Regions from separate parts of the Streptomyces sp. NPDC058326 genome, predicted to be linked through region 2. Evidence: riboswitches for the same ligand, from Rfam matches in the RefSeq annotation. Region 2 holds a riboswitch; each other region holds the start of a gene.

Region 1 (4,707 bases), on a different contig from region 2:
CGAGCCGGTCGCAGTACATCGCCGCCAGGTTCAGGTCGTGCAGCGCGACGACGGCGGTGAGGCGCAGTTCGGCGACGAGGGCCAGCAGGTCCAGCTGGTGCTGGATGTCGAGGTGGTTGGTGGGTTCGTCGAGGAGCAGCTCGCGCGGCTCCTGGGCGAGGGCGCGGGCGATCTGCACGCGCTGGCGTTCACCGCCGGAGAGGGTGCGCCAGGGCTGCCGGGCCCGGCCGGTGAGGCCGGTGCGTGCGAGGGCGGAGCCGACGGCGGTCTCGTCGGCGGCCGAGGGGGGCGTCCAGGCCCTGCGGTGCGGCACGCGGCCGAGACGTACGACGTCGGTGACGGTCAGATCGGTCTGGGTGTCGGCCTGTTGCTCGACCGTGGCGAGGCGCCGGGCAACCGTCCGGCGGCCGAGGCCGGCCAGCGGGTCGCCGTCGAGGGTGACGACCCCGGAGTCGGGGGCGAGGACGCCCGCGAGGAGGCGCAGGAGGGTCGACTTCCCCGAGCCGTTGGGCCCGAGGAGACCGGTGACGGTGCCGGGAGTGAGGGTGACGCTGACCCCGTCGAGGACGAGGGTGCCGCCGGCGGTGCGCGAGACCCGGTCGGCGCGGAGCCCGATGCCCGCACCCGCGCACGTGCTCGCCTCCACGGTCGTGTCCGTGCTCGTCACCACAGCCGTGCCCGTGTCGGCGGTCGGGCTCGGGGTCATCGGGGGCTCCTGGTGCGGTACAGGACGAGGACGAAGGCCGGGACGCCGATCAGCGAGGTCACCACGCCCACCGGCACCTCCTGGGGGTCGAGGACCGTGCGGGCGAGCGTGTCGGCCCAGACCAGGAACACCGCCCCGGCCAGGGCGGTGACCGGCAGCAGCCGGGCGTGCCCCGGGCCGGCCAGGGCGCGGGCGGCGTGCGGCAGGACGAGGCCGACGAAGCCGATGGCTCCGGCGGCGGAGACCAGAGCGGCCGTCAGGAGGGCGGTGACGCAGAGGAGGACGAGCCGCGTCCGGGCGACGGCGACGCCCAGCGCGGCGGCGGCCTCCTCACCGAACGCGAACGCGTCCAGCGTCCTCGCGTACCCGCCGCAGACCAGCAGGGCCGCCGCGAGCACCGCGCCGCACACTCCCACGTCGCCCCAGCCGGCCCCGCCGAGCGAACCGAGCAGCCAGAAGAGCACGCCCCGCGTGGTCTCGGCGTCGGCCGCCGTCATCACGACGAAGGAGGTGAGGGCGGAGAAGAGCTGCATCGCGGCGACGCCCGCCAGTACCACCCGGTCCGTCGAACCGCCGAGGGTGTGGCTGAGCAGCAGGACGAGCGCGAAGGAGAGCACCGCTCCGAGGAACGCCCCGCCGGTGACGGAGAGGAGGCCGCCGCCGATGCCGAGGACGACGACCGCGACCGCGCCGGTCGAGGCGCCCGAGGAGACCCCGAGGACGAAGGGATCGGCGAGCGGATTGCGCAGCAGCGACTGCATCACCGCGCCGCAGACCGCGAGTCCGGCTCCGCAGACGGCGGCGAGGAGGGTGCGGGGCAGCCGGAGCTCCCACACGATGCCGTCCCGGATCGGTGAGACCTCCGGGGCCTCTCCGCCGAGATGGGCGGCCACCACGGACCACACGTCACCGACGCCGATGTCCGCCGGGCCGATGGTGATGGCGACGGCCACCGAAACGGCCAGGACGGCAAGGCCGGTCACCGCCCACAGCAGCGCCGCGCCCCCTCCGCGCACGACGGCGACCGCCCGGCCGGGCGAAGCCCCGCCCACCGCCTCGCGGGGCGGGGGCACGGTCACGCCGCCGGGCGCGGTACTGGCCCCATCGGGCGGGGGCTCGGCCCCACCGGGCAGGCCCGCCGAAGCGCCGCGCGAGGCGCCGGCCCGTCCGGGCGGGATCGCCGACTCACCGGCCGGGGGCCCGGCCCCACCGGGCTGGCCCCCCGAAGCGCCGCGCGAGACTTCGGCCCGGCCGGCAGGTTTCGGCGTCACTTCGCGAGACCGTACGTGCGGAGGGCCGCCGCCACCTTCTCGACGCCCTCGACGGTACGGACGGTCGGGTTCATGGCCTGGCCGCTGAGCAGGACGTACCGCTTCTTCCGTACCGCCGTCATGTTCCGGGTGACCGGATCGGACTCCAGGAACTCGATCTTCTTGGCGGCGCTCTCGGCGGACTGCGAGCGGCGGGTCAGGTCGCCGATGACGAGGACGTCCGGGTCACGGTCGGCGACCGTCTCCCAGTTGATCTGGGGCCACTCCGCACGGGTGTCGTCGAAGACGTTCTTCGCGCCCAGCGCGCGGGTGACGATGCCGGGGGCGCCGCAACAGCCCGCCATGTAGGGGGATTCGGCGTTGGCGAACCAGTAGAGGACGGTGACGTCCCCGAAGTCGCCCCCGGCGGTGGCCCTCGTCACCCGGGAGGAGAGCTCCGCGACCAGCTTCTCGCCGCGCTCAGGGACCGCGAACACCCGTGCCAGGTCGCGGATCTCGCCGTACACGGTCTCCATGGTCAGGGGCCGGGTGCGGATGCCGTCGCCGTCGCCGCTGTTGTCCTTGCCGACGCAGTCGGTGGGCGAGAGGTAAGTGGGGACGCCGAGCTCCTCGAACCGCTCGCGGGGAGCCACCCCGCCCTTGCCGAGGGTGTACGCGAAGGACGCGGCGGCGAAGTCGGGTTCGGCGTCGAGCACCTTCTCGAAGGACGGGTAGCGGTCGGCGAGTCGCGGGACCTTCGCGTTCTCCTTCTCCAGTCCCTTGAGCACCGGGTCGGTCCAGGTGGCGGTGCCCACCATGCGGTCGGCCAGACCGAGGGAGAGCATGATCTCCGCCGTTCCCTGGTCGAGGGCGACGGCCCGCCGCGGCGGCCTGTCGACGGTGACCCGTCGGCCGCAGTTGTCGTCGATCGTCACCGGGTACCCCTGCCGCGGGCCTCCGGCCGTGTTCTTCGAGGGCTGTACGGCGGATCCGCCGCCGCAACCGGTCACGGTCAGGAGCAGGGCGCCGGCCAGCAGGAGGGCGGCGGAGCGGGCGGGATGTGCGAAGGGCACGGGAATTTCCTCTGCGGCCACGGCTCATACGCGGAGCCTGTCGTACGGAGCTCCCCGGCCGACAGCGTGCCGCCGGGGCCGCCAGCAGGTCTTCGGACTCGGGGTCATCCGGACGGAGCGCCTTCCCGGGCCGTCGTGCAGCCCAGTGGCCGATGCTCCGCCCGTCGCCCTCACCGCTGCGCGTCAGTTCCGGTCTCGCACCGGATTCCCTGACCCGTGCGCGTACCCGTTCGGGTGCGCGCAAAGGTACGACTGGCTTCGGCACAGTACCACCGGCCCGCTCCCCCGCCCGGGGCGCCGCCGGTGGCACGCGCGTCCGTGCCGCTGGACGTCAGACGCGCAGTTCCCTCGCCTCGAAGCGGCCGTCACCGAGGACCAGGACGAAGGAGACCTGCTGCCCCTCGGAGAGCGAGTGCTGCTCGCCCTCGATGTCCGCGGCGCTGAAGTAGACCTGTTCCTCGGAGCCCACGGGAAGGACGAATCCGTACCCGCCGGCGCGGTTGAAGGACTGCACGAACCCTTTGCTTCTGCCTTCCACGGCGGCCTCCTCGTCGTCATGGGCGACACGGCCGAGGGGAGAGGACGCCCGTCCCGGCCGCATCCGCGTCTCAGGGGACTTGTACCCCGCCGGCCCGTTCTTCGCCCGTCGTCGTGGACGAGCGGACGCTCCTCGCCGCCGCGGCCACGAGCCCGGCGCCGGACCGGCGGGCCGCCGCGCCGGCCTGTGTGCGCACCCCTCCCCCGAGTCTCGTACAATCTTCAACAGAGGCCCGGTGCCGGAGATCCCCCGTGTCCGACACCGGGCCTCGCCCTGCCCTGAGAGGTACGCGACAGGTACGCGCCTCCGTCGGACCCCGCCGCCCGGGTACGCGATCCTCGCCGTGATCCGGGCGATGCGCCGCGCCGACTCCTCGGGAGCGCCCACCGGCCGAACGATGTGGCTGACGGTCGGCCGCACGATCGCCTCGCACCGGCAGGGGCCCGAAAGATCCCGTGAGGCACTGTTTCGTCCGGGCGTCATCGGGCAGCAGCACCTCGTGCCACCGGCGGCCACCGGGGCGCGTACAGCTGCGTCAGGGAGAGGACCATGAGCCACCACGACAGGCACGGCAGCGACCAGGACTCCCACCCCGAGCCTCCGCGGACCACACCGTCCGGGGCGGAGGGCGAGAGCGGGGACGCGGAGGCACGACGGCAGGCGGAGGAGGCCGTGCGGGGCGGGCCGGATCGCGACGATGAGGAGGCGCACGGCAGCACCGCCAAGCGTCAGGCTCCCGGGGTCGGCCGCGAGGAACAGCGGAGACCGCACCCGTGAGTCGCGCGAGTCCCGTGCGTAGCTCTCCCGTTTCCGGGAAGTCGCAGGTCGAAAGAGATTTCAGGAGGTGTCGCATGTCCGCCGGTAAGAAGGCGAAGAACGCCGCACAGACCGCCAAGGGCAAGGCCAAGGAAGCCACCGGCAAGGCTGTGGGGAACGAGAGCCTGGAGATGCAGGGCCGGGTCGAGCAGGCCAAGGGCGATGCGAAGCAGGCGGGGGAGAAGGCCAAGGACGCGTTCAAGCACTGAGGAGCGCGAACGGCCGGCGGACCGGGCCCACCGAGGCCCGGGCGCTACTCCACCAAGCCCAGCCGAGCCGACACCCCCCCCACCCCCCCCCCCACCACTGGGTTGAGAAGGCGGC
Region 2 (7,725 bases):
CGGGTGCCGGGGACTCCGCGGGGGCGGGTACGTCCTCGGGAGCGGATACGTCGGCCTCCGGAGCGGATACGTCCTCGGACACGGGGCCCTCGTTCTGCGGAGGAATGCCCCCGCCGGGACCACCCCCGTCAGGGCCGTCGCCACCGCCGTCACCCGGACCGTCGGGTTCCGGGTCCTCCTCGGGCTCGTCCCCCTTGAACTGCTCCAGGGTCTCGTCGAGCTTGTCCTCGTCGAGGCCGGGCGCGTCGAAGGGCGAGCGCCGCCGCCGGTGGGGGAGTGCGAGCAGCGCGGCCTGCCGTACGTCCTCGGAGGTGACGTCGGTGCGCCCCGCCCACGCGGCGAGCGCGGTCGCGGTGCGGGCCATGACGATGTCGGCGCGCATGCCGTCCACCTCGAAAGCGGCGCAGGTCGCGGCGATCTGGAGCAGTACGGCGTCCCCGAGCGTCACCCGCGGCAGCAGGGCGCGGGCGGCGGAGATCCGGCCGCGCAGCTCGGCCTCGTCGTCCGCCCAGCGCGCGGCGAACGCGGCCGGGTCGTCCTCGAAGGCGAGCCGCCGGCGGACGACCTCGACCCGCTGTACGGGCTCGCGCGACGCGGCGACCTCCACGGTCAGGCCGAACCGGTCGAGCAACTGCGGCCGCAGCTCGCCCTCTTCGGGGTTCATCGTGCCGACGAGCAGGAACCGGGCGGCGTGCCGTACGGAGACGCCTTCGCGCTCGACGTACGAGGAGCCCATGGCCGCGGCGTCGAGCAGGAGGTCGACGAGGTGGTCGTGGAGCAGATTGACCTCGTCGACGTACAGGATGCCGCGGTGGGCGTCGGCGAGGAGCCCGGGCTCGAAGGCCTTCACTCCCTCGGCGAGCGCCTTCTCGATGTCGAGCGAGCCGACGAGCCGGTCCTCGGAGGCACCGACGGGCAGCTCGACCATCCGCGCGGCCCGGCGGGCCCCGGGGCCGTCGTCGTGCGGTCCGTCGGGGCAGCCGGGGTCGGGCGAGTCCGGGTCACAGCTGAACCGGCAGCCCGCGACCACCGGCACGGCGGGCAGCAGTTCGGCGAGCGCCCGCACGGCGGTGGACTTGGCGGTCCCCTTCTCCCCCCGTACGAGGACACCGCCCACGGCGGGGCTGACGGCGTTCAGCAGCAGCGCGAGCCGCAGATCGTCCATGCCGACGACGGCGGTGAACGGATACCGGGTGCTCATCGGCTGGTCACTCCTTCAACTCGTTGATGTTCGGCGGTCGTCATGCTCACGGCGCTCCCGGCGGCACGAACGGCAGGCCCGCCGGGGCCCCCTCCTCGATCAGCCGCAGCAGCGCGTCCGTGTCCGCGTGCTCCTCGATCAGATCGCCGAGCCGGTCCAGCTGTTCCTCGCGCAGCGCCCCGAACGACGTGTCCGGGGCCGGTACGAACCGCCGTCCGGCCGCCGCCGCGACCTCGCGCAGGAACGCCCGCCGGAACCCGTCGCTCTCCAGGGAGCCGTGCCAGTGCGTGCCCCACACGGAGCCGACCCGGCATCCGTCGAGGAACGGTTCCCCGCCGTCCACGGAGGCGACGCCGTGGTGGATCTCGTACCCCTCCACCCGCTCGCCGAGCGCCTCGCCGACCGGCCGCGCCAGGGTCTTCTCGCGCGCGAACCGGACCCGTACAGGCAGCAGCCCGAGCCCGTCGACGGCTCCCGCCCGGGACTCGACGTCGTCCTCGATCCGCTCGCCGAGCACCTGGAAGCCGCCGCAGATGCCGAGCACCGGACGCCCCGCGGCCGCGCGGCGGGCCAGCTCGTCCGCCAGACCCCGCTCCCGCAGCCACGCCAGCGCGTTGACCGTCCCCCGGGTGCCGGGCACGACGACCAGGTCCGCGTCGACGAGCTCCTCGGCCCGATCCACGAACCGCACGACCACACCCGGCTCGGCGGCCAGCGCGTCCACGTCCGTGAAGTTCGACATCAGGGGGACGGCACAGACCGCGACCCGCAGCACGTCCTCGCCCACCGGCGGCGCGACGACCGACTCGCGCACCGCGCCCCGCAGCGAGACCCGGAGCCCGTCCTCCTCGTCGATGCCGAGCCCGTGCGCGTACGGCAGGACGCCGAAGGTCCGGCGCCCGGTGAGGCCGTGCAGCATGTCGAGCCCCGGTTCGAGCAGGGTCACGTCGCCCCGGAACTTGTTCACGAGGTACCCGGCGACGAGCGCCTGGTCCTCGGGGCCCAGCAGTGCCGTCGTACCGAAGAACTGGGCGAAGACCCCGCCCCTGTCGATGTCCCCGACCACGACGACGGGCAGCCGCGCGGCCCGCGCGATCCCCATGTTGACGATGTCCGTGCGCCGCAGGTTGATCTCGGCCGGACTGCCCGCGCCCTCGCAGATCACCGCGTCGTACGTGCTCCGCAGCTCCTCCAGGCACGCGAGGACCGGCTCGAAGAGCTCCTTCTGTCGCCCCCCGTGGTAGCCACGGGCGCTCAGCTCACCGACCGGCTTCCCCATCAGGACGACCTGGCTGGAGCGGTCGCTGCCCGGCTTGAGCAGCACCGGGTTCATCAGCGCGGTCGGCTCGACGCGGGCGGCCTGGGCCTGCATGGCCTGGGCCCGCCCGATCTCGGCGCCCTCGCGGGTGACGAAGGAGTTGAGGGACATGTTCTGCCCCTTGAACGGCGCCACCTTCAAGCCCTTGCGGACCAGCCAGCGGCAGATGCCGGCCGTCACGACGCTCTTCCCGGCGTCGGACGTGGTCCCGGCGACGAGCAGCCCCCCACCCCTCATGCGTTCCTCCGCTTCAGCGCGTATCCGATCAGCCGGCCGCCCACGCAGGCGGCCAGGGTCAGTCCGGTGACCCGGCGGGACAGCCGGACCGCCCGGTCGATGTCGGCGACCTCGACGGGCCGCCCCTCCCCGTTGAGCACCGGCCGGTGCTCGACCCGTCCGCCGTACGACAGCGTCCCGCCGAGCCGTACGCCGAGGGCGCCCGCGAAGGAGGCCTCGACCGGTCCCGCGTTGGGGCTGGGGTGCTTGGCGGCGTCCGCCCGCCAGGCCCGGGCGGCCCCGCGCGGGTCCCCGCCCGCGACGGTCGCGAGGACGGCCGTCAGCCGGGCCCCGGGCCAGCCGGCCACGTCGTCGAGCCGGGCCGAGGCCCAGCCGAAGCGGCGGTGGCGGGGGGACTTGTGGCCGACCATCGCGTCCAGGGTGTTGACGGCCCGGAAGCCGACGAGACCCGGCACGCCCGCGACCGCTCCCCAGAAGAGGGCGCCGACCACGGCGTCGGAGGTGTTCTCGGCGACCGATTCGACGACCGCGCGGGCCATCGCCGGCCCGTCGAGGGACTGCGGGTCGCGTCCGCACAGGTGCGGCAGCCGCTCCCGGGCCACCTCCAGGTCGCCCGCCGCGAGCGCCCCGCCGATGGCGCGGGCCTCCCGGCCCAGGGTCGTACCGCCGACGACGGCCCAGACGGAGGCGGCGGTCAGGGCCGCTGCCGCTGCCGGCCGGTTCCGTACGGCCCGTGCGGCGAGCGCGCCAAGGGCGATCGTGGAGCCGGCGCAGACTGCGGTGTGGAGGGCGCCCCAGCCGCGGTGATCGTGGTGGAGGCGCTGTTCGACCGCGGCGGCCGCCCGGCCGAACGCGGCGACGGGGTGTCCACGGCGGGGGTCTCCGACGAGCAGGTCGACGGCGAGACCCGCGGCCGCGCCGTACGCGAATCCGTCGGGGAAGGGGCGGCTGGTTCTGCTGCGGCCGGGCATGGCGCATGTCCTCACTCAGGGTCCGCGCCCTGGATCGACGTGACCGGCGGCGTGAGTTCCTGACTCCCGGACCCTTCGGATCCGGTCACAGTGGCGGGACCGCGCCGGATTCGCACCGGACTTCCTCTACTGCCGCCGTAATGGCCTCGGCAGTCCACCACGCCCCGAGAACACCCGTCAACCCGCGCTTGACCTGCACCGTGTCACTGTGCGAAGCACCACAAACACGACGGCGGGGCGGCCCGCACCCGAAGGTGCGGACCGCCCCGCCCGTGCTGCTCGTCGCGTCAGACGACGATCAGGTAGATCCCGTACGCCACGGCCGCGAGGCACAGGGCGAAGCAGGCGTAGGCGCCGGTACGGGCCAGGGTGGCGGTGCCGCCCTGGGCGGCGGCCTCCGCCTGCTTGCCGAGGCCGACGATCCCGAGGGTGAAGAGGCCCACGAGGGCGACGGTCGCCACGAGGCTGACCCCGAAGACGGAGCCGAGAGCTGCCCAGTCGATCTTCATGTCGTTCGTTCCTTACACCGCTGCGGCGGGGGCGGGGGGAGCGGCCGGGTCGGTGGGAACCGGCGCGGGGATGGTGGTCTTGAGGTCCTCGTCCGCGACGGCGGCGACGGAACCGGCGGCCGGCGGGGTGACGGCCGCGACGGCGGCGGACACCGCACCCGGGGCCTCGGCCTCGACGTCGTTGACGTTGGTGTGGTCGACCACCTGGCGGCGGGAGAAGACCCAGATGGCGAGGCAGGACGCGACCAGGAAGGCCGCGACGGTGTAGACGCCCCAGTCGCCCTGGCGGGCGACGTACTCGGCACCGGCTGCGACCAGGCCCGCGGCCGGAAGGGTCAGGCCCCAGGCGACGAACATCCGGGTGGCGGTCGACCAGCGGACGACACCGCCCTTGCGGCCCAGGCCCGCACCCATGACGGCGCCGGAGCAGGAGTGGGTGGTCGACAGCGAGAAGCCGAGGTTCGAGGAGGCGAGGATGACCGCCGCCGCGCTGGTCTGGGCGGCGAAGCCCTGCTGCGGCTGCAGGTCGGTGAGGCCCTTGCCCATGGTGCGGATGATGCGCCAGCCGCCCAGGTAGGTGCCGAGCGCGATCGCGAGGCCGGCGGAGACGATCACCCAGACCGGCGGGTTGGAGCCGGGAGCGAGGATGCCGCCGGCGACCAGGGCGAGGGTGATGATGCCCATGGTCTTCTGGGCGTCGTTGGTGCCGTGGGCGAGGGAGACGAGACCGGCGGAGGCGATCTGACCGGCCCGGTAGCCCTTCTCGGTCGTCTTCTTGTCGGCGTTCTTGTCCATGCGGTACGTCAGTCGCGCGGCGAACATCGCGGCCAGGCCGGCGACGAGCGGGGCGGCGACCGCCGGGATGAGCACCTTGCTGACGACGACCCCGCCGTTGACACCGCTGAAGCCGATCGAGGCGATCGTGGCGCCGATGAGGCCGCCCATCAGGGCGTGGGAGGAGCTGGAGGGCAGACCGACCAGCCAGGTCACCAGGTTCCAGAGGATCGCGCCGACGAGCGCCGCGAGGATGACCTCTGGCTGGATTCCCTCCTCCTTGACGAGCCCGCTGGAGATCGTCTTCGCGACCTCCACGGACAGGAACGCGCCGACGAGGTTGAGCACGGCGGACATGGCCACCGCCGTCTTCGGCTTGAGCGCACCGGTCGAGATGGTCGTGGCCATCGCGTTGGCGGTGTCGTGGAAACCGTTCGTGAAATCGAACACCAGGGCTGTCACGACCACAATGGCGAGCAGCAGCGAGATGTGTTCCATTTACCCAGGCAATCGTTTGACGTCAGTGGCTCGTCGAACGTAAGCAACCTGAGTGAACGGAAGGTGAACTGGGCCGGGCGGTGTGGTGTCCCGATCCGGTGTCAAGAGATTCCGTTTACGGTCCCGGCGACTGAACTGTCCACCATGCGGTCACCCCCGACCCCGGGCAATCCGGGCCCTCACCGGGCACATACGACCTGCCCCGCTTCCTCCCCCGGCACCCCGTTCCGCTCCCCGGACGGAACCACCCGACAGGGTGACCCCGTGGAGGAGACCCATGTCACTCCCCGGGGTGGCCCGCCGGGCCCGCCCCCACCCCGGCCGGGTGCGTCCGGTGGCAGGTCCTCCCCGCCCTGCCGAGACTGGGAGCGTGCGCCCGGCTACAGCGACGGCAGCGGCCGTCACCACCCTGCTCGGTGTCGGCGCGGTCGCGGTCGCGGCCGGCCGGTACGCCAGCGACGTCGCCCTCAGGGCGCCGTCCGGACGTCCCCTGCCCGGGGACCCACGGCTGACCGTGCACGCCACGGGCCCCGAGCGGATCACCCTGACCCGCAGCCTCGCCTCGCTGCGCCCCGGCACGTACGGCCTCGAAGGCCCCGACCTGCACGCCGTCGTCGGCCCTGTCCTCGACCGGGTCCCCCACACCGCCGACACCGTCGTCCGCCGCCTGGAACGCGTCGAACTCGGGGCGCTCGGCCCCGGCGCCCGTGTCCGGTTCACCCCCCAGCTCCACCGCGGCACGCCGCTCGGCGCCCTCGGGCTCGCCCACGACGACGTCGAGATCCCCGGCGAGCTCGGCCCGCTGCCCGCCTGGCTGGTGCCCGGCCCCCGCCCCACCTGGGTGATCGCCCTCCACGGCCTCGGCACCACCCGCGAGCACCCGCTGAACGTCGTCCCCTTCTACAACCGCCGCAAGGTCCCCGTCCTCGTCCCCGCCTACCGGGGCGACGAGGGGGCGCCCGCCACGGCCGACGGCCTGGCCCGCCTCGGCGACTCCGAGTGGCGCGACGTCGACGCCGCCATCCGGTACGCGGTCCGCAGGGGCGCGGCCAAGGTCGTCCTGCACGGCTGGGGGACAGGGGCGTCGATGGCCCTGCGCGCCGCCGCCGAGTCAGGGGTGCGCGACAGGATCGGCGGCCTCGTCCTCGACTCCCCGGTCCTGGACTGGGAGGCCACCCTCCGCAACCTCGCGGCCGCCCGGCACGTCCCCGCCCCGCTGCTCCCGCTCGCCGTCCGCGCCGCCCAGGGCAGGACGGGACCGCACGGCGACCTCCTCAGGGCCGCCTCCGCACCGGACGCCCTGCGTGTCCCGGTCCTCCTTCTGCACGGCCCCGACGACACCATCGCCCCCTGGGAACCGTCCGTCGGACTCGCCGCCCGCCGCCCCGATCTGGTCACCCTCCAGACCGTGCGGCAGGCTCCGCACGCGGCCATGTGGAACGCCGACCCGGTCCGCTACGAGGAGTCCCTGCGCCGCTTCCTCACTCCGCTCCTCTAAGGGGTGTCTCCGGGCGTGTCTTGTCGATCAGCCGGGCTCTCGGCGCCCCGCACGCGCCCCAGGGCCCGCCCGGAAACCCCGGGTACCGCCTTCCCCGGGCGGACGCCGCCGCTTTCCGGACGGGCTCCGGTGCCTCCGGTACGCCCCTCCCGGGCCCGGCACCGGGCCCGTTCCGACGGGGTGTCCGATTCCGATTGGGCTTTCGGGCCGTCAGCGGGAAGACTGCCCCCGTGACGTCTCGAAAGCCCGATGAACCATTGGCGCGCAACTCCAGACTCCGACTCGTCCGCCCGCGGTCCCTCGCCACCGCCCGACGGGCCGTGACGACCCGGCGCACCAGGCCGGCGCCGCGGCCGCCCGAGGGCACTCCGCCCCGCGCGGAACTCGCCCGCCAGGCCAGGCACGTCCTCGCGGACGCCGTACGGATCGCCCGCTGGGCCGCCGTCGAGCGCGGCGCCGAAGCGGCACCCCGCACCGGTGCCGGGGCCGTCACCCCCCAGGAACGGGCCGCGGCCGCACTGGACCTGACGCCCGGCCAGGTCAGGGCCGGCTGGGACCGCGCCCGGCTCGCCGGACTCATCGAGCTCCACGGCGACACCGCACGCCCCGGCTGGCGGCTGCACGCCTGGGACCGCGACGACTCCGCCGTGCTGCGCGGCTGGGTCGCCCTCTTCGACGCCTGGTCGCTGGTCCACCCGGCCCCCGAGGGGGTCGAACCG
Region 3 (7,725 bases), on a different contig from region 2:
CCGCCGGCCTTCGTCGCGGTGCCCGTCGCCCTGTCCGTCCTGGCGTGCGCCGTCACCCGCGGGCGCACCCGGCGGTGGCTGCTCCCGGTCCTCGCGGTGCTCCTGGTGGCGGGGGTCGGGAGGGCGGGGCTCCACTGGGGCGCGCTGGTCCCCGGCGGCGGGCCGGGCCCGGCCCCCGCGCACGCGCTCAAGGTGTTCTCGTGGAACACGCTCTACTGGGACACGACCGACGACCCGGACGCGTTCCACCGCTTCCTGCGGTCCAAGGACGCCGATGTCTACCTGCTCCAGGAACATCTGGGCTGGGACGGCACGCACAGGGAGATCGACCGGCTCGACCGGCTGCGGGCGGAGTTTCCCGGCTACCACCTCGTGGCGCGGGGGGAGCTGGTCACCCTCTCGCGCCATCCGGTCGTGGCGGCTCCCCCGGTCGGTCCCGGCCGGGCGCCGGCGAGTTCCGCGTCCTGGCGGGAGCGGTTCGAGTGGAACAAGGTGCTGCGCACCGACGTGGACGTGGCGGGCACGGTGGTGTCGTTCTACAACGTGCACGTCCCGGTGCAGCTGGACATCGAGCGCAGCTGGCTGAGCCCCGGCTTCTACGGAGTGGTCCGCGACACCGATCCCGTACGCAAGGAGCACTACGCGGCCCTGCTGAGCGACGCCCGCGCGAATCCCCACCCGCTCCTGATCTCGGGGGACTTCAACACGACCCCGGCGATGGGCGATCTGAAGGGGCTGCGGGAGGCGTTCCGTGACGCGCTGCCGGCCTCGTCGTCCTTCCTGCCGGGCACCTGGGGCGTCGGGGGCCTTCCGCTGTGGCGGCTGGACTGGACGTTCACGGACGAGGGCCTGCGCGTGCACCGCTACGCGCTGGTCTCCGCCGCGGGCCTCTCCGACCACAAGGGCCAGGAGCTGCTGGTCTCCCCGAAGGACTGAGCGAGGGGCCGGGGCCGGAGGAGTGAACGAGGGGCCGGGCCGGAGGACCGAGCGAGGGGCCCGGCCGGAGGACCGACCCCCGGACGGGCCCCTGGGCCGGCTCCCGGGCCGACCCCGAACCGCCCCGGACCGACCCCCGGTCCCGCCTACGGCCGGACGCGCGGCTCCGTCAGGCGCCCGCCTCGTCCAGACGTCGCCGCTGGTCGGGGTCGAGGGTCAGGGCGAGCGCGCCCATGGCCTCTTCCACCTGCTCGACCCGGCTCGCCCCGACGACGGGCAGGACGGACGGTTCGCCGTCGAGGAGCCAGGCGAGCACCACCTGGTTGACGGTCGCGCCGAGTTCTCCGGCGACCTCGCGCAGCGCCGCGAGCCGCGGAGCGGTGCCGGGGTGGTCGTAGGCGTCGGGGAGTCCGACCTCGGGGCGGGTGTAGCCGCCGGAGAGCAGCGCGCTGTAGGCCCAGATCGTCAGATCGCCCTCGCTGCGCGTGTAGTCGAGGAGCTCCCGGGTGACATGGACGTGCGCCGTGGAGGGGAGGGCCTTGTCGAAGCGCGGCTGGAGGTAGGAGTGGCGGTACTGGAGGTGGGTGTAGCGCGGGCGGTCGCCTGCGAGGGCGCGGGCGCGCTCGACCCGCCAGACGGCGTGGTTGCTGACGCCGAGTTCACCGGCCTTGCCCTCGTCGACGAGGTCGGCGAGGGTCTCGACGGTCTCGGCGAGCGGCACCGCACGGTCCTCCACGTGGGCCCAGAAGACGTCGATCCGGTCCACGCCGAGCCGGCGCAGGCTGTCGTCCAGGGCGCTCCTGACGGCCTTCTCGGAGAGCCCCTCGACCTCGGCGGCTCCGGGGGCGGTGGGCCGGGCACCGCACTTGGTGGAGAGGACGAGGCCGTCGCGGTTGCCGCGCGCGGCGAGCCAGCGGCCGAGGGTCGCCTCGCTCTCGTCGCCCGTACCGTCCTCGACCCAGTACGCGTAGTTGTTGGCGGTGTCGATCACGGTGCCGCCGAGTTCGGTGAAGCGGTCGAGCACGGCGAACGAGGTGGCCTCGTCGACCGACGTACCGAACGGCAGGGCGCCGAGTGCGAGGGTGCGCTGGGGGATCGCCATGGATACAGTCCTTCCCGGAGGTGCTTGGACTAGACCATCTTGGATCAAGAACCTCCGTCGCGCAGGGGATCGACCGGACAAGGACTGGCCGAACTCCGGGGATCCCCAAGGAGGTTCGATTGGTCTAGTCCTGAAGGCGGTCGCGGCCTACCATCGCAGAGACCTCACGGTCAGGCACGCACAGTGAACGGCACGACGGGACTATTCGGGGGGAAGACGCCTTGCTCGAGGCGCTGGGGATAGAGAAGTCCGCGGAGACCGTGTACCGGCTCATGCTCGAACGCCCCGACTACGGGGTGGCGGAGATGGCCCGCCGGCTCGATTGGTCGGAGCAACAGGTCCGCGAAGCCCTGAGCAGGCTCACGGAGGCGCGGCTCGTCTCCATGGAGGACGGATCGGGGGAGGCGCTCCCGTTCGATCCCGAGGTCGGCTTCTCCTTCCTCCTCTCCCGGGCCGAGGCCGAGCTGAGCCGTCGCCGGCGCCAGGTCGAGCGAGCCGAGCGGGCGGTGGCCGACATCCTCGCCACGTACACCGACCGGAGCGACGGCGCGGCGCGGCACGACGTGGTGCACCGGGTGGTGGGCCTCGACAACGTCCGTGAACGCCTGGAGGACCTGGCCGCGAACGCCCGCACCGAATGCCTCTCGCTCCTGCCGGGCGGCGCTCAGCTCCCCGACACGATGGACGCGAGCCAGCCGCTCGACCAGCTCGCCCTGGAACGCGGCGTGCGGATCAGGTCGATCTACCAGGAGAGCTTCCGCAACGACCCGCCGACCGTCGAGTACGTCCGCTGGTACTGCGAACTCGGCGGCGAGGCACGGACCGTGCCCGTCGTGCCCATGCTCATGGTGATCGTCGACCGTGAGGCCGCGCTCGTCCCCGTCGACCCGGAGGACGGGCGCGCGGGCGCTCTCGAAGTCCGCAGCCCCGGCCTCGTCCACGCGCTCATGGTGCTCTTCGACCGCCTGTGGGACACCGGAACCCCGTTCGGCGAGACCCCCCGCCGCGACGAGCACGACCTCTCCCCGCAGGAGCGGGAGTTGCTCATGCTGCTCGGCATCGGCTGCACGGACGACATCGCCGCCCGTCGGCTCGGGATCTCCCTGCGGACCGTGCGCCGGATGAGCTCGGAGCTGATGAACCGGCTCGGGGCGCGCAGCCGTTTCGAGGCGGGCGTACGGGCCACCAAGGAGGGCTGGCTCTGACCCCGCGAGGGGGAGCGTTCCCACGAGTCACTTCCGTTATACGGACAGGGGTTCCATGGAGCGGAGCCGTCCCCTAGATTTCCCCACCATTACAAGGTGATCAGCGAGGGGACGGGAATCGCCATGCCAGATGCGACAGACACGCCGGATTCGACACAAAGGAAACACCCCACCATCACACCCATGCGGGTGGTGATCGGACTCTGTCTGTTCGCCCCGTTCGTGGCGATGCTCTGGGTGAGCTCCTACGCGAAGACCGAACCGTTCTTCGCCGGCATCCCGTTCTTCTACTGGTACCAGATGCTCTGGGTGCTGATCTCCACCGTGCTCACCATGGTCGCCTACCAGCTGTGGAAGAGCGACCAGCGCGCCCGCAAGGGAGGTGACGCGCGATGAAGGACGTGACCGGAGTCAACGGCGTCGCACTCGCCGTCTTCATCTTCTTCTTCCTGGCCGTCACGGTCATGGGCTTCCTCGCCTCGCGCTGGCGCAAGGCCGAGAACGAGAACAGCCTCGACGAATGGGGCCTCGGCGGCCGGTCGTTCGGCACCTGGGTGACCTGGTTCCTGCTCGGCGGCGACCTCTACACCGCGTACACCTTCGTCGCCGTCCCGGCGGCCATCTACGCGGCGGGCGCGGCCGGCTTCTTCGCCGTGCCGTACACGATCCTGGTCTACCCGCTGATCTTCACCTTCCTGCCGCGCCTCTGGTCGGTCTCGCACAAGCACGGATACGTCACCACCTCGGACTTCGTGCGCGGCCGCTTCGGCTCCAAGGGCCTCTCGCTCGCGGTGGCGGTCACCGGCATCCTCGCCACCATGCCGTACATCGCGCTCCAGCTCGTCGGCATCCAGGCCGTCCTGGACGTGATGGGCGTCGGCGGCGGCGAGACCACCCACTGGTTCATCAAGGACCTGCCGCTGCTCATCGCCTTCGGCGTCCTCGCGGCGTACACGTACTCCTCGGGCCTCCGCGCCCCCGCGCTCATCGCCTTCGTCAAGGACACCCTGATCTACATCGTCATCGCGGTGGCGATCATCTACATCCCGATCAAGCTGGGCGGCTTCGACGAGATCTTCGCCAAGGCGGGCGAGGCGTACGCGCAGACCAACCCGGCCACCGACAAGCCGCGCGGCTCGCTCGTCCCCGGTGAGGCCGGCCAGTGGACGTACGCGACCCTCGCCCTCGGCTCGGCGCTCGCGCTCTTCATGTACCCGCACTCCATCACGGCGACCCTGTCGTCCCGGAGCCGCGAGGTCATCCGCCGCAACACCACGATCCTGCCGCTGTACTCCCTGATGCTGGGCCTGCTCGCGCTGCTCGGTTTCATGGCGATCGCCGCCGGCATCCAGGTGAAGAACGGCCAGCTCGCCATCCCGCAGCTCTTCGAGACGATGTTCCCGGACTGGTTCGCGGGCGTCGCGTTCGCCGCGATCGGCATCGGCGCGCTCGTCCCGGCCGCGATCATGTCGATCGCCGCGGCCAACCTCTTCACCCGCAACATCTACAAGGACTTCATCAAGAAGGACGCGACCCCGGCGCAGGAGACCAAGGTCTCCAAGATCGTCTCGCTCCTGGTGAAGGTCGGCGCGCTCGCCTTCGTCCTCACCATGGACAAGACGGTCGCGATCAACTTCCAGCTGCTCGGCGGCATCTGGATCCTGCAGACCTTCCCGGCCCTCGTCGGCGGTCTCTTCACCCGCTGGTTCCACCGCTGGGCGCTGCTCGCCGGCTGGGCCGTCGGCATGGTCTACGGCACGGTCGCCGCCTACGGTGTCGCCAGCCCGACCCAGAAGCACTTCGGCGGCTCCTCCGCCGAGATCCCGGGCATCGGCGAGATCGGCTACATCGGCCTCACCGCCTTCGTCCTGAACCTCGTCGTCACGGTCGTCCTCACCTTCGTCCTCAAGGCCGTCAAGGCCCCCGAGGGCGTCGACGAGACCTCCCCGTCCGACTACACGGCGGACGCCGGTGACGCCGGCGTGCAGACCGAACTCCCGAAGGTCGGCGCCCAGACGCACTGACCCGACGGTACGGCCGCACGCGGCCGGCCCCCAACACACGGGCCCGGGCTCTCCACCAGGAGACCCCGGGCCCCTTCGCGTCCCCCGCCGGGCACACTTTCCTCATGGACTTCACGATCAGGGCGGTACGGCCCGAGGAGTACGAGGCCCTCGGCGAACTCACCGCGGGCACCTATCTGAACGACGGGCTGCTGAAGTACGGGGCCCAGGACTCCTACCTGGAGGTGCTCCGGGACACCGCGCGCCGGGCCCGCGAGAGCGAGGTGCTCATCGCCGAGGACGCCGAGGGACGACTCCTCGGCGGGGTGACCTTCGCCACCGGCAACACCACCTGGGCGGACATCGCGGTCGACGGCGAGGCCGAGTTCCGGATGCTCGCCGTCACCCGCGAGGCCCGCGGCCGGGGCGTCGGAGAGGCCCTCGTACGGGCCTGTATCGACCGCGCGCGGGCCCTCCCCGGGTGCGAGCGGCTCGTGCTCTCCACGGACGCGACGATGGTCGCCGCGCACCGGATGTACGACCGCCTCGGCTTCGTCCGCACCCCCCACCGGGACTGGGAACCGATCCCCGGCCACTCGCTGCGCACCTACGCCCTGGAGTTCTGAGCCGAGGGCGACACACAACATGTGGGGGGTGCCGCGAGCGGTGCCCCCCACATGTATGCTCATGCTCGCTGTCGACGCAGGGGAATCCGGCGCGAATCCGGAACTGTCCCGCAACGGTGTGCTTCCTACGGATACGACCCGTCCGTACGAGGTGAGTCCGAGCACCTGCCGCAGCGCACCCGGTCCGACCGTTCCGGGTGCCACTGACGTCCGGGCCTCGCGGAGTGGGCCGGTGGAAGCGTCGCGTCCGACGTTACGGACGCACGCATGCCCGCCTTCCCCCGCCGCGGCCCCGAGCCGAGCGAGGGAGAGCCCCCACGTGACCATCGCGCCCGCCGATCCGGCTTCCGCCGAGGTTTCCGCGGTCGAGAGCGACGGACCCGGGACCGTACTGCTGCGGACCCTGACCGACCTCACCGCCGATCTCCCCGACACCGACCCCGGCAAGGTCGCCGCCGCCGCGCTCCGCGGCCGCAGCGCCGCGTCGGACGAGGCGGAGCTGCGCGAGCTGGCCACCGAGGCGGCCGCGGGCCTGATCGCGGAGGACCCGGCCTACTCCCGGCTCGCGGCCCGGCTCCTGACGATCACCATCGCCGACGAGGCGGCCGGCCAGGGCGCGTTCTCCTTCTCCGCCTCCGTCGCCGTCGGTCACCGTGAGGGTCTGATCGCCGACCGCACCGCCGAGTTCGTCGCACTGCACGCGAACCGGCTCGACGCGACCGTGGACACGGCCGCCGACGACCGCTTCGGCTACTTCGGCCTGCGCACCCTCTACTCCCGCTACCTGCTGCGCCACCCGATCACCCGCAAGGTCATCGAGACCCCGCAGCACTTCATGCTGCGCGTCGCCTGCGGTCTGGCCGAGGACGACTCGGCCCGCGCGCTCGACGAAGTGACCGCGCTGTACGGCCTGATGAGCCGCCTGGACTACCTCCCGTCCTCCCCCACGCTCTTCAACTCCGGCACCCGCCACCCGCAGATGTCCTCCTGCTACCTCCTGGACTCCCCGCAGGACGAGCTGGACTCCATCTACGACCGCTACCACCAGGTGGCGCGCCTCTCCAAGCACGCGGGCGGCATCGGCCTCTCGTACTCCCGCATCCGGGCCCGCGGTTCGCTGATCCGCGGCACCAACGGGCACTCCAACGGCATCGTGCCGTTCCTGAAGACCCTCGACGCCTCCGTCGCCGCCGTGAACCAGGGCGGCCGCCGCAAGGGCGCCGCCGCCGTCTACCTGGAGACCTGGCACGCGGACATCGAGGAGTTCCTGGAGCTCCGCGACAACACCGGCGAGGACCAGCGCCGTACGCACAACCTGAACCTGGCGCACTGGATCCCGGACGAGTTCATGCGCCGGGTGAACGCCGACGCCGACTGGTCGCTGTTCTCCCCCGCGGACGTGCCCGAGCTCGTCGACCTGTGGGGCGAGGAGTTCGACGCCGCCTACCGCGCCGCCGAATCCCGGGGCCTGGCCCGCAAGACGATGCCGGCCCGCGACCTGTACGGCCGCATGATGCGGACCCTGGCCCAGACCGGCAACGGCTGGATGACCTTCAAGGACGCCTCGAACCGGACGGCCAACCAGACCGCCGAGCCCGGCACCGTCGTCCACTCCTCGAACCTCTGCACCGAGATCATCGAGGTCACCAACGACGGCGAGACGGCCGTCTGCAACCTGGGCTCGGTCAACCTCGGCTCGTTCGTGGACGCCGCGACCCAGGACATCGACTGGGAGCGCCTCGACGCGACCGTCCGCACGGCCGTCACCTTCCTCGACCGGGTCGTCGACATCAACTTCTACCCGACCGAGCAGGCGGGCCGCTCCAACGCCCGCTGGCGGCCGGTGGGCCTGG
Region 4 (7,725 bases), on a different contig from region 2:
TAGAAGGCCGCCATACGCTCGAAACCGTGCTCGGTCTCTTCGAGGCCGACGTGCATCGACCCCATGATCACCCGGTTGGGCAGGGTGGTGAACCCGAGGTCGAGCGGGCTCAGCAGATGGGGGTACGGGGTCATGCGGGCGCCTCCTCGCGCAGGATCGTCGCCCTCAGTTGTAGGGGACCCCCTCCCGTTGTGCAACTAGTTGCAGAAGATCTGGGGCGTGATGTCTACTACTCGGTAACGAACGCCGCCGTCCGGGGCCCGAAGCCCGGGGAAGAGAGCCGCTCAGGCCGAGGCGCTGCTTTCCTTCGCCTCCGTCTCCACCCTCGCCCCCATCCACGCGTCCAGGTCCTCCGGCGTCCGCGGCTCCGGCGCGCCGGCCGGGAGCAGACCCCGCGTCCGGAGCAGCCGGGCCACGGCCGTGCCCCAGGGACGCCGCAGCCGGGCCGCGTCGAGCAGCGCGTCGTCGCCGAGCAGCTCGGCCACCGGGCCCGTGCGCAGCCCGGCGGGGGACAGTACCGCCGCCTCGTCCGCCCAGCGCAGCGCCAGATCCACGTCGTGCGTCGCCATGAGCACCGTCGTACCGGTCTCCCGGAGCCGCCGGAGCGCGTCCAGCAGCCGTTCCTGCCCGTGCGGGTCGAGCCCGGCCGTCGGCTCGTCCATGATCAGCACCCGGGGCCGCATCGCCACCGCGCCCGCTATCGCGGCCCGCTTCCGCTGCCCGTAGGACAGCAGATGCGTCGGCCGGTCCGCGAGCGCCGTGATGTCCAGCGCCTCCAGTGCCTCCGCCACCCGCAGCCGTACCTCCTCCTCCGGCAGCCCCAGGTTCATCGGACCGAACGAGACGTCCTGGGCCACCGAGGCGGCGAACAGCTGGTCGTCCGGATCCTGCGTCACCAGCTGCACGATGGTCCGCAGCCGGGTCAGCCCCTTCCGGTCGTACGCCACCTCGGCCCCGTCCAGGAGCAGCGACCCGCTCCCGCACCGGAGCCCGCCGCTCAGCAGCCGCAGCAGCGTCGTCTTGCCGCTGCCGTTGCGGCCGAGCAACGCGACCGCGCGCCCCTCCGCCACCGAGAAGTCCACGCCCGACAGGACCGCGGGCCCGTCCTCGTAGGCGAAGCCCGCGTTCACCAGCTCCACGACGGGGAGCGCGGAGGGCGGAGGCGTCGTAGACGTCACGGCAGGAACCTTTCCAGTACGAGGGTGAGGGCGACGAGGCCCGCGAGCAGCACGCCCGTCGCGGCGAGGAACCGGCGGGAGAGCGCGCACGCGGGCACCAGAACCCGCAGCGTCCCGTCGTACCCCCGCCCCGCGAGCCCCGACTGCAGGCGCTGCGCCCGGTCGAAGGCCCGCACGAACGTGGTCGCGCCGAGACCGGCGAGCGAACGCCAGGTCGCGGCCCGGGTGGTGTGCCCGAGCCGTGCCGCCTGCGCCTGCCGGATCTTGGACAGCGCGTCGAGCAGCAGGAAGATGATCCGGTACATCACGAGCGCGACATCCACCACCGGCGCCGGCACCCCCGCGCGGACCAGCCGGGGCAGGACATCGGAGACCGGCGTGGTGAACGCGAACAGCAGCACCCCGAGCGAGGCCGACGCCGTCCGCAGGAGCAGCTCGACCGCCTGCACCGGACCCCCGGCGGCCGGCGCGACAGGACCACGGTCGCCGCCCACCTCCAGGAGCAGCGGAATCGCGCCCGTCACACAGAACGCGAGGGGAACGCGGAACGCCCGCCACAGCGCCCGGCCCGGCACACCGGCCGGACCGAGCAGCACACCGAGCGTGGCGGCTGCCACGAGCGGCGCGCCCGGCCACGGTGGCAGGGAGACCGCGCAGAGGGTCAGACCGAAGCCGAGCAGCGCCTTCTCGGCGGGGTGACGGCGGCGCCAGCGACTGCTGTGCGCCGCCGCGTCGATCGGCAGCATCGGTGGCTACGCGTCCCGTCCGTCGACGCCCGCGCCCCCGGAGCCGCCCACGCCCCCGCCCTTGGCGCCGCTCCCCATGCCCTGACCGTCGGGGACGCCCGGGGCCGCGCTCTGACCGTCGGGGTTGCCCGGGGCCGTGCTCCGGCCACCCTCCACGCGTCCGGCGGAGACCTCACCCTCTCCGGCGCCCCGCGCGGCCTCCGCCCGCGCCGCCCCCTGCCTGCGGCCTCGCCGCAGCCCGAAGTAGTACGCGAGGACGCCCGCGCCCAGCGCCGCCTGGAGGGAGAACAGCGCGGACTCGATCTCCCCGGACGGCGGCTCGTACAGGGGGCTGAACCACGGTTCGTAGTCCGGCCGGAGCTCCGTGATCGCGGTCTCCGCCTCCGCGTCCGCCCCCGCGAACGGCTCCTCCTTGTGGTCCCCGAGCCCCAGCGCCAGCGGCAGTACCGCAAGCGCCGCGACGACGAACAGCAGCAGGGCGTTGATCTTCGCGTTCCGGCTCATCGCGCGGTCGCCTCCTCGCGTCGCGCCGCCGGGCGTCCACCGAGGACGCCGAGCCGGGTCAGTTCGCCCTTGCTGGACTGCGTCAACAGCCGCATCACGAGCACGGTCAGCAGACCCTCGCTCACGGCCAGAGGGATCTGCGTCAACGCGAAGATCCCCCCGAACTTGGCGAGCGCGCCGGCCACACCGCTCCCCGGGTCGGGGAAGGCGAGCGCCAGCTGCACGCTGGTCACGCAGTACGTGGACAGGTCGGCGACGAACGCCCCGGAGAAGACGGCGACCATCAGGGGCGCACCGGACCGGCGCAGCAGCAGGTACGTCCCGTAGCCGGCCCAGGGGCCGACGATCGCCATCGAGAAGACGTTCGCGCCGAGCGTGGTCAGCCCGCCGTGGGCGAGCAGCAGGGCCTGGAAGAGGAGTGTGATCGTCCCGAGGACCGCCATGATCGGCGGCCGGAACAGGATCGCACCCAGACCGGTACCGGTCGGATGCGAGCAACTACCCGTCACGGACGGCAGCTTGAGCGCCGAGAGGACGAAGGTGAAGGCGCCGGAGGCGCCGAGCAGAAGGGTGGACTCGGGGTTCGACCGTACTTCACGGGTCAGCGCGCGGACCCCGTGGACGACGAACGGCGCGGACGCGACGCCCCAGGCGGCCGCGTGCACAGGGGGCAGATACCCCTCGGCTATATGCATGGTTGGGAGACCCTCTCCAGCACCTCGTGGATGGACAACGCACCCTGGCCGGTCTCCTGGCTGACGGTCATACGTCCGGCTCCGCCTTCCCACACCACGACGGTCTCCCGTCGCGGTCCAGTGGCTTCCCCGGGGGAGTTCCCCGCGGGGGTGGAGCCGGACATCCCGATCACAGTGGCGAGGGCCGCACCGGTACTGCACCGGTTTCCCGTACACCAAGGCGCTGTGACACTAGTGCGTTGACCAGGTGCATCACAACACGGTCGCCACCCGGTGTGACTTCTCGCTCACTGCACCGCAGTTCCTGAGCGCGGCGCGCACGCGCTCCGCGCGGCCGCTCCCGGCGGCCGGGCGTGCGCCCTGCGCGGTCCCTCTCCCGCCGGCGCACGCCTCGGGAAGCCGCTCCTCACCGCCGGGCGTGCGCCCCCCCCGTGGTCACTCCTTCCGGTAGGCGTACGCCTCCGACGCCGCAGCCGCCACCGCGCCGAGGTCCCCGCCCGCGCTCGCCGTGACCAGGGCGGCGACCGCGCCCTCAACGAACGGCGCGTCCAGGAGCCGTGAGTCCTCGGGCAGCTCGTCGCCCTCGGCGAGCAGCGCCTTCACGGTGAGCACGGCGCTCCCCAGGTCGACCAGGATCGCCACTCCGGCGCCCCGGTCCACGGCCTTCGCCGCCTGGCGGATCAGCTCGGAACTCGTCCCCAGGCCACCGTCCGGGGTCCCGCCGGCGGGGGCGATCGGCGCCAGGTCACCGCCGCCGGCGAGCCCGCGGGCCAGCTCGGTCACGGCGGTCGCGACGGCGGCACTGTGCGAGACGAGCACGATGCCGACGGGCGCGGAGCCCCCGGGGGCCGCCGCGCCCCCGGCGGCCGCGCTCATGACGCTCCCTCCGTACGCGCGGTCTCGTCGAGCGCGGCGAACAGCAGCGCCGATGAGGCGGCCCCCGGATCCTGGTGCCCCACGGACCGCTCGCCCAGATAGCTGGCCCTGCCCTTGCGCGCCCGCAGGGGTACGGTCGCGAGGGCGCCCTCCCCGGCGGCGGCGCGGCCCGCCCCGAACGAGGCCCGCAGGCCCTCCACGGCCGGAACGAGCGCGTCCAGCATCGTCTTGTCCCCCACCTGCGCGCCGCCCAGCTGAGACACCGCGGACACACCGGAACCGAGGGCCTCGGCCAGCTGCTCCCTGGTGATCCGCTCGACGTCGCCGAGGGTCTTGCCGGTACGGCGCAGCAGTGTGCCGTACAGCGGTCCCGACGCGCCGCCCACGGTGGAGATCAGCTGCCGTCCGGCGGTGGTGAGCACCGCACCGGGTGTCGCGGGCGGCTCCTTGGCGAGGGTCTCCGTGACGGCGGTGAACCCCCGCCTCAGGTTCGTGCCGTGGTCGGCGTCGCCGATGGCCGAGTCCAGCTCGGTGAGCCGGTCCGCCTCACGGTCGACGGCCCCGGCCACCGCGGCGAGCCAGCGCACCAGGAAGTCCGCGCCGAAGGTCTCCGTCATGCCGGTCCCCTCTCCCATCCCTCGTCTCACCGGCCCCAGCGCAGCGCGGGCGTCTGTACGGGCGCGTCCCACAGGCGGAGGAGCTCCTCGTCCACCTCGCACAGCGTCACCGAGCAGCCGGCCATGTCGAGCGAGGTCACGTAGTTCCCGACGAGGGTACGGGCCACCGGCACCCGCCGCTCGCCGAGCACGCGCTGCACCTCCGCGTTGAATCCGTACAGTTCGAGGAGGGGAGTGGCACCCATGCCGTTCACCAGCGCGATCACGGGCCCGGACGGGCGCAGGTCCTCGACGACGGCGTGGACGGCGAAGTCCGCGATCTCCCGGGAGGTCATCATCGGCCGCCGCTCGCGGCCCGGTTCGCCGTGGATGCCGATGCCCAACTCCAGTTCGCCCGCGGGGAGATCGAATGTGGGGCTGCCCTTCGCGGGGGTGGTGCAGGCGCTCAGGGCCACGCCGAAGGACCGGGAGCGTTCGTTGACCCGGCGGGCGATGGCCTCCACCCGCTCCAGGGACGCACCCTCCTCGGCGGCGGCGCCCGCGATCTTCTCCACGAAGAGCGTGCCGCCGGTCCCACGCCGGCCCGCCGTGTACAGGCTGTCCGTGACGGCGACGTCGTCGTCGACGAGGACCTTGGCGACCTGGATGCCCTCGTCCTCGGCGAGCTCCGCCGCCATCTCGAAGTTGAGCACGTCCCCGGTGTAGTTCTTGACGACGAACAGCACACCGGCCCCGCTGTCGACGGCAGCCGCGGCCCGTACCATCTGGTCGGGCACGGGAGAGGTGAACACCTCGCCGGGACAGGCGGCCGCCAGCATCCCGGGCCCCACGAACCCCCCGTGCAAGGGCTCGTGCCCGGAGCCGCCACCGGACACCAGTGCGACCTTCCCCCCCACGGGCGCGTCCCGCCGCATCACGACCCGCCGCTCCACGTCCACGGTGAGCTCGGGATGAGCGGCCGCCATCCCGCGCAGCGCGTCGGCGACGACGGTCTCGGGAACGTTGATGAGCATCTTCAACGGTGTCTCCTCGGGAAGCTGGCGGAGGGCCCACGAGCTGGGTTTTCGCAGTTCATTGCTGGTGCGCGTGGTCCACGGCCTTGGTGGCCACACGGCGATCGGCGGCGACGTCCGTCGGTGCTGACGCCGACTTCGGCGAATGGGTGTCAGGAGGCGGTCATGGTCGGACGGGGCAGCCGGCGGGCGCCCCCTCGGCAGTATCGACCTTCGGGAGAGGGAAGGTCACGCAGATCTGGCGGATACGCGCTCGGGTGTGAAGATCCGGATGCTCAGCGAACTCCATCGGCCCTGGAGCCGTGCTGCCGGAGACGACGGCCGATGACCCTCGCTGAGGCACCCACGCACTCTCGGGCCGTCGTGGAGCGGACCATGCCGGGGCGGAGCGCGTGCGGTCCGGCGGGACGGGGCTCCGGGCCGGCCGGAGCCCCGTCGGGTCAGCTGGTGGGGAAGTTGTCGGTGCTGCTGATCCGGCTCTTGATCAGGGCCCCCGACTCCGTCAGCACGCCGCTGCTGCTGTAGTCGCTGCCCTTGCAGGTGCCGGGGCGCAGTGCCGCGCTGGACTCGGGTGCGTCGGAGTAGGTCCAGTTCGCGTAGCCGATCTTCAGCTGATCGAGCAGGTCGAGCCAGGCCGTGGTGCTCGCCCGGTCCATCGCTCCGCCGCCCGTGGCGCTCACCGTGCCGAACTCCGTGACGAAGAGCGGCAGTCGCGAGGCCGCCCGGCTCACCGTGGCGCGGTAGTTGTCCTTGTGGCTCGCGGCGTAGAAGTGGAACGCGTACATGATGTTGGTGGCGTTGACGGGGTTGTTGACGATCTCGCTCTCGTCGGAGCCGTCCGAGACGCCCAGCGAGGACCAGCCGCGGGTGCCGACGATGATGACGGCGTCCGGGTCTGCGGCCCGGATCACCGGGATGACCTGCTCGGCGTAGCTCTTGATCGCCGTCCAGCTCACGCCGTTGGGCTCGTTGGCGATCTCGTAGATCACGTTCTTCTTGTCGGCGTTGCGGGCCGCGACGGACGCGAAGAACGTCTTCGCCCGGTCGAGGTTGTGGTTCGGGTCGCCCGGTGTCAGGGTGTGGAAGTCGATCATCGCGTACATGCCCCTGGCCTCGGCCATGTCGACGAGGCCGTTCACGCGGCTGGTGAAGCCGGCCGGGTCGGTCTCGTAGCCGCTCTCCTGGACGTACATGGCGATACGCAGCAGGTCCGACTTCCAGTCCTTCGCCAGCGCGTCCACGGACGCGGTGTTGTAGCACGCGCTGAACCACTGGATGCCGTGCGTGCTCATGCCCCGCAGCTGGACGGGGCGGTTGTACTGGTTGCACAGGTGGACGCCGCAGACGTGGAGCTTCCCGTTGACGTCCACGGGGGTGCCGGTGCCCGGGCCGGGCGTGGGCTCCCCGCCTCCCGGCGGGGGCTCTTCGACGGTGCCCGTGCAGGCGACGCCGTTGAGCGTGAACGCCGTCGGCTTCGGGTTGGCGCCCGTGAAGGAGCCCACGAATCCGAGGTCCGTCGACGCGCCGGTGCCCAGCGCGCGGTTCCAGTCGACGTTGGTGACGGTGACCGTCGAAGCGGACTGCGACCAGGTGGCGTTCCAGCCCTGGACGACCTTCTGCCCGGCGTCGGGCATGGTGATCTTGAGTGTCCACCCGTTGACGGGCTCACCCAGGTTGGTGATCTTCACTCCGCCCTGGAAGCCGCCCTGCCACTGGCTGGTGACGGTGTAGTCGACCTTGCAGCCGGCGGCGGCCGCCGCCGGGGGGCTCGACAGGGCCATGAGACCGAGGGCTGTCGCGCCGGTCGCGATCAAGGCCAAGAGGCGCTTCACAGTGTTCCTCCTCGTGCGGGTCGGAAGGGGCTGTGGGGAGCGCTCCCGTGGGCGGTCGGTGCGCCCTGGTCGGCCACGAAGGAGGCCATCCAGGTCAGGGCGGAGTTCCAGTTGATCGTGAGCTCGTTGGTCGACCAGGACTGGATGTCGTCGATGTAGCAGAACTGCCCGGTGCAGCCCCGCAGTTTGCTCTGCGCGAGCGGGTCCTGAATGCCCGAGTTCGGGCCCCCGGACAGCGAGCCGGCGGGCGGCGGAGGCAGCTTC

Evidence for each region. A riboswitch is a leader RNA that binds a small molecule or an ion and turns the genes downstream of it on or off. The one in region 2 is predicted to bind cobalamin.
Region 1: another riboswitch for cobalamin. It lies ahead of ACFVYX_RS33605 (ABC transporter substrate-binding protein); the one in region 2 lies ahead of ACFVYX_RS28840 (cobalamin biosynthesis protein).
Region 3: another riboswitch for cobalamin. It lies ahead of ACFVYX_RS24195 (ribonucleoside-diphosphate reductase subunit alpha); the one in region 2 lies ahead of ACFVYX_RS28840 (cobalamin biosynthesis protein).
Region 4: another riboswitch for cobalamin. It lies ahead of ACFVYX_RS23120 (energy-coupling factor ABC transporter permease); the one in region 2 lies ahead of ACFVYX_RS28840 (cobalamin biosynthesis protein).

The regions. Positions count from the first base shown of each region.
Region 1 is NZ_JBHVZO010000034.1:6-4,712, reverse strand. It holds gene ACFVYX_RS33615 (ABC transporter ATP-binding protein) at 1-706, opposite strand, end outside; gene ACFVYX_RS33610 (FecCD family ABC transporter permease) at 703-1,758, opposite strand; gene ACFVYX_RS33605 (ABC transporter substrate-binding protein) at 1,974-3,029, opposite strand; cobalamin riboswitch at 3,116-3,240, opposite strand; gene ACFVYX_RS33600 (cold-shock protein) at 3,361-3,567, opposite strand; gene ACFVYX_RS33595 (hypothetical protein) at 4,117-4,344, shown strand; gene ACFVYX_RS33590 (CsbD family protein) at 4,419-4,592, shown strand.
Region 2 is NZ_JBHVZO010000019.1:98,403-106,127, forward strand. It holds gene ACFVYX_RS28830 (putative cobaltochelatase) at 1-1,201, opposite strand, end outside; gene ACFVYX_RS28835 (cobyric acid synthase) at 1,248-2,756, opposite strand; gene ACFVYX_RS28840 (cobalamin biosynthesis protein) at 2,753-3,727, opposite strand; cobalamin riboswitch at 3,760-3,902, opposite strand; gene ACFVYX_RS28845 (hypothetical protein) at 4,015-4,236, opposite strand; gene ACFVYX_RS28850 (anion permease) at 4,249-5,508, opposite strand; gene ACFVYX_RS28855 (alpha/beta hydrolase) at 5,879-7,006, shown strand; gene ACFVYX_RS28860 (hypothetical protein) at 7,237-7,725, shown strand, end outside.
Region 3 is NZ_JBHVZO010000014.1:12,227-19,951, forward strand. It holds gene ACFVYX_RS24165 (endonuclease/exonuclease/phosphatase family protein) at 1-936, shown strand, start outside; gene ACFVYX_RS24170 (aldo/keto reductase) at 1,106-2,038, opposite strand; gene ACFVYX_RS24175 (LuxR C-terminal-related transcriptional regulator) at 2,260-3,243, shown strand; gene ACFVYX_RS24180 (DUF3311 domain-containing protein) at 3,427-3,639, shown strand; gene mctP (monocarboxylate uptake permease MctP) at 3,636-5,267, shown strand; gene ACFVYX_RS24190 (GNAT family N-acetyltransferase) at 5,372-5,872, shown strand; cobalamin riboswitch at 5,894-6,060, shown strand; gene ACFVYX_RS24195 (ribonucleoside-diphosphate reductase subunit alpha) at 6,192-7,725, shown strand, end outside.
Region 4 is NZ_JBHVZO010000013.1:15,058-22,782, reverse strand. It holds gene ACFVYX_RS23140 (FAD-dependent oxidoreductase) at 1-134, opposite strand, end outside; gene ACFVYX_RS23135 (energy-coupling factor ABC transporter ATP-binding protein) at 285-1,178, opposite strand; gene cbiQ (cobalt ECF transporter T component CbiQ) at 1,175-1,924, opposite strand; gene ACFVYX_RS23125 (energy-coupling factor ABC transporter substrate-binding protein) at 1,931-2,428, opposite strand; gene ACFVYX_RS23120 (energy-coupling factor ABC transporter permease) at 2,425-3,123, opposite strand; cobalamin riboswitch at 3,152-3,386, opposite strand; gene ACFVYX_RS23115 (PTS-dependent dihydroxyacetone kinase phosphotransferase subunit DhaM) at 3,559-3,999, opposite strand; gene dhaL (dihydroxyacetone kinase subunit DhaL) at 3,996-4,616, opposite strand; gene dhaK (dihydroxyacetone kinase subunit DhaK) at 4,643-5,635, opposite strand; gene ACFVYX_RS23100 (cellulase family glycosylhydrolase) at 6,070-7,461, opposite strand; partial or broken gene ACFVYX_RS23095 (glycoside hydrolase family 9 protein) at 7,524-7,725, opposite strand, start outside.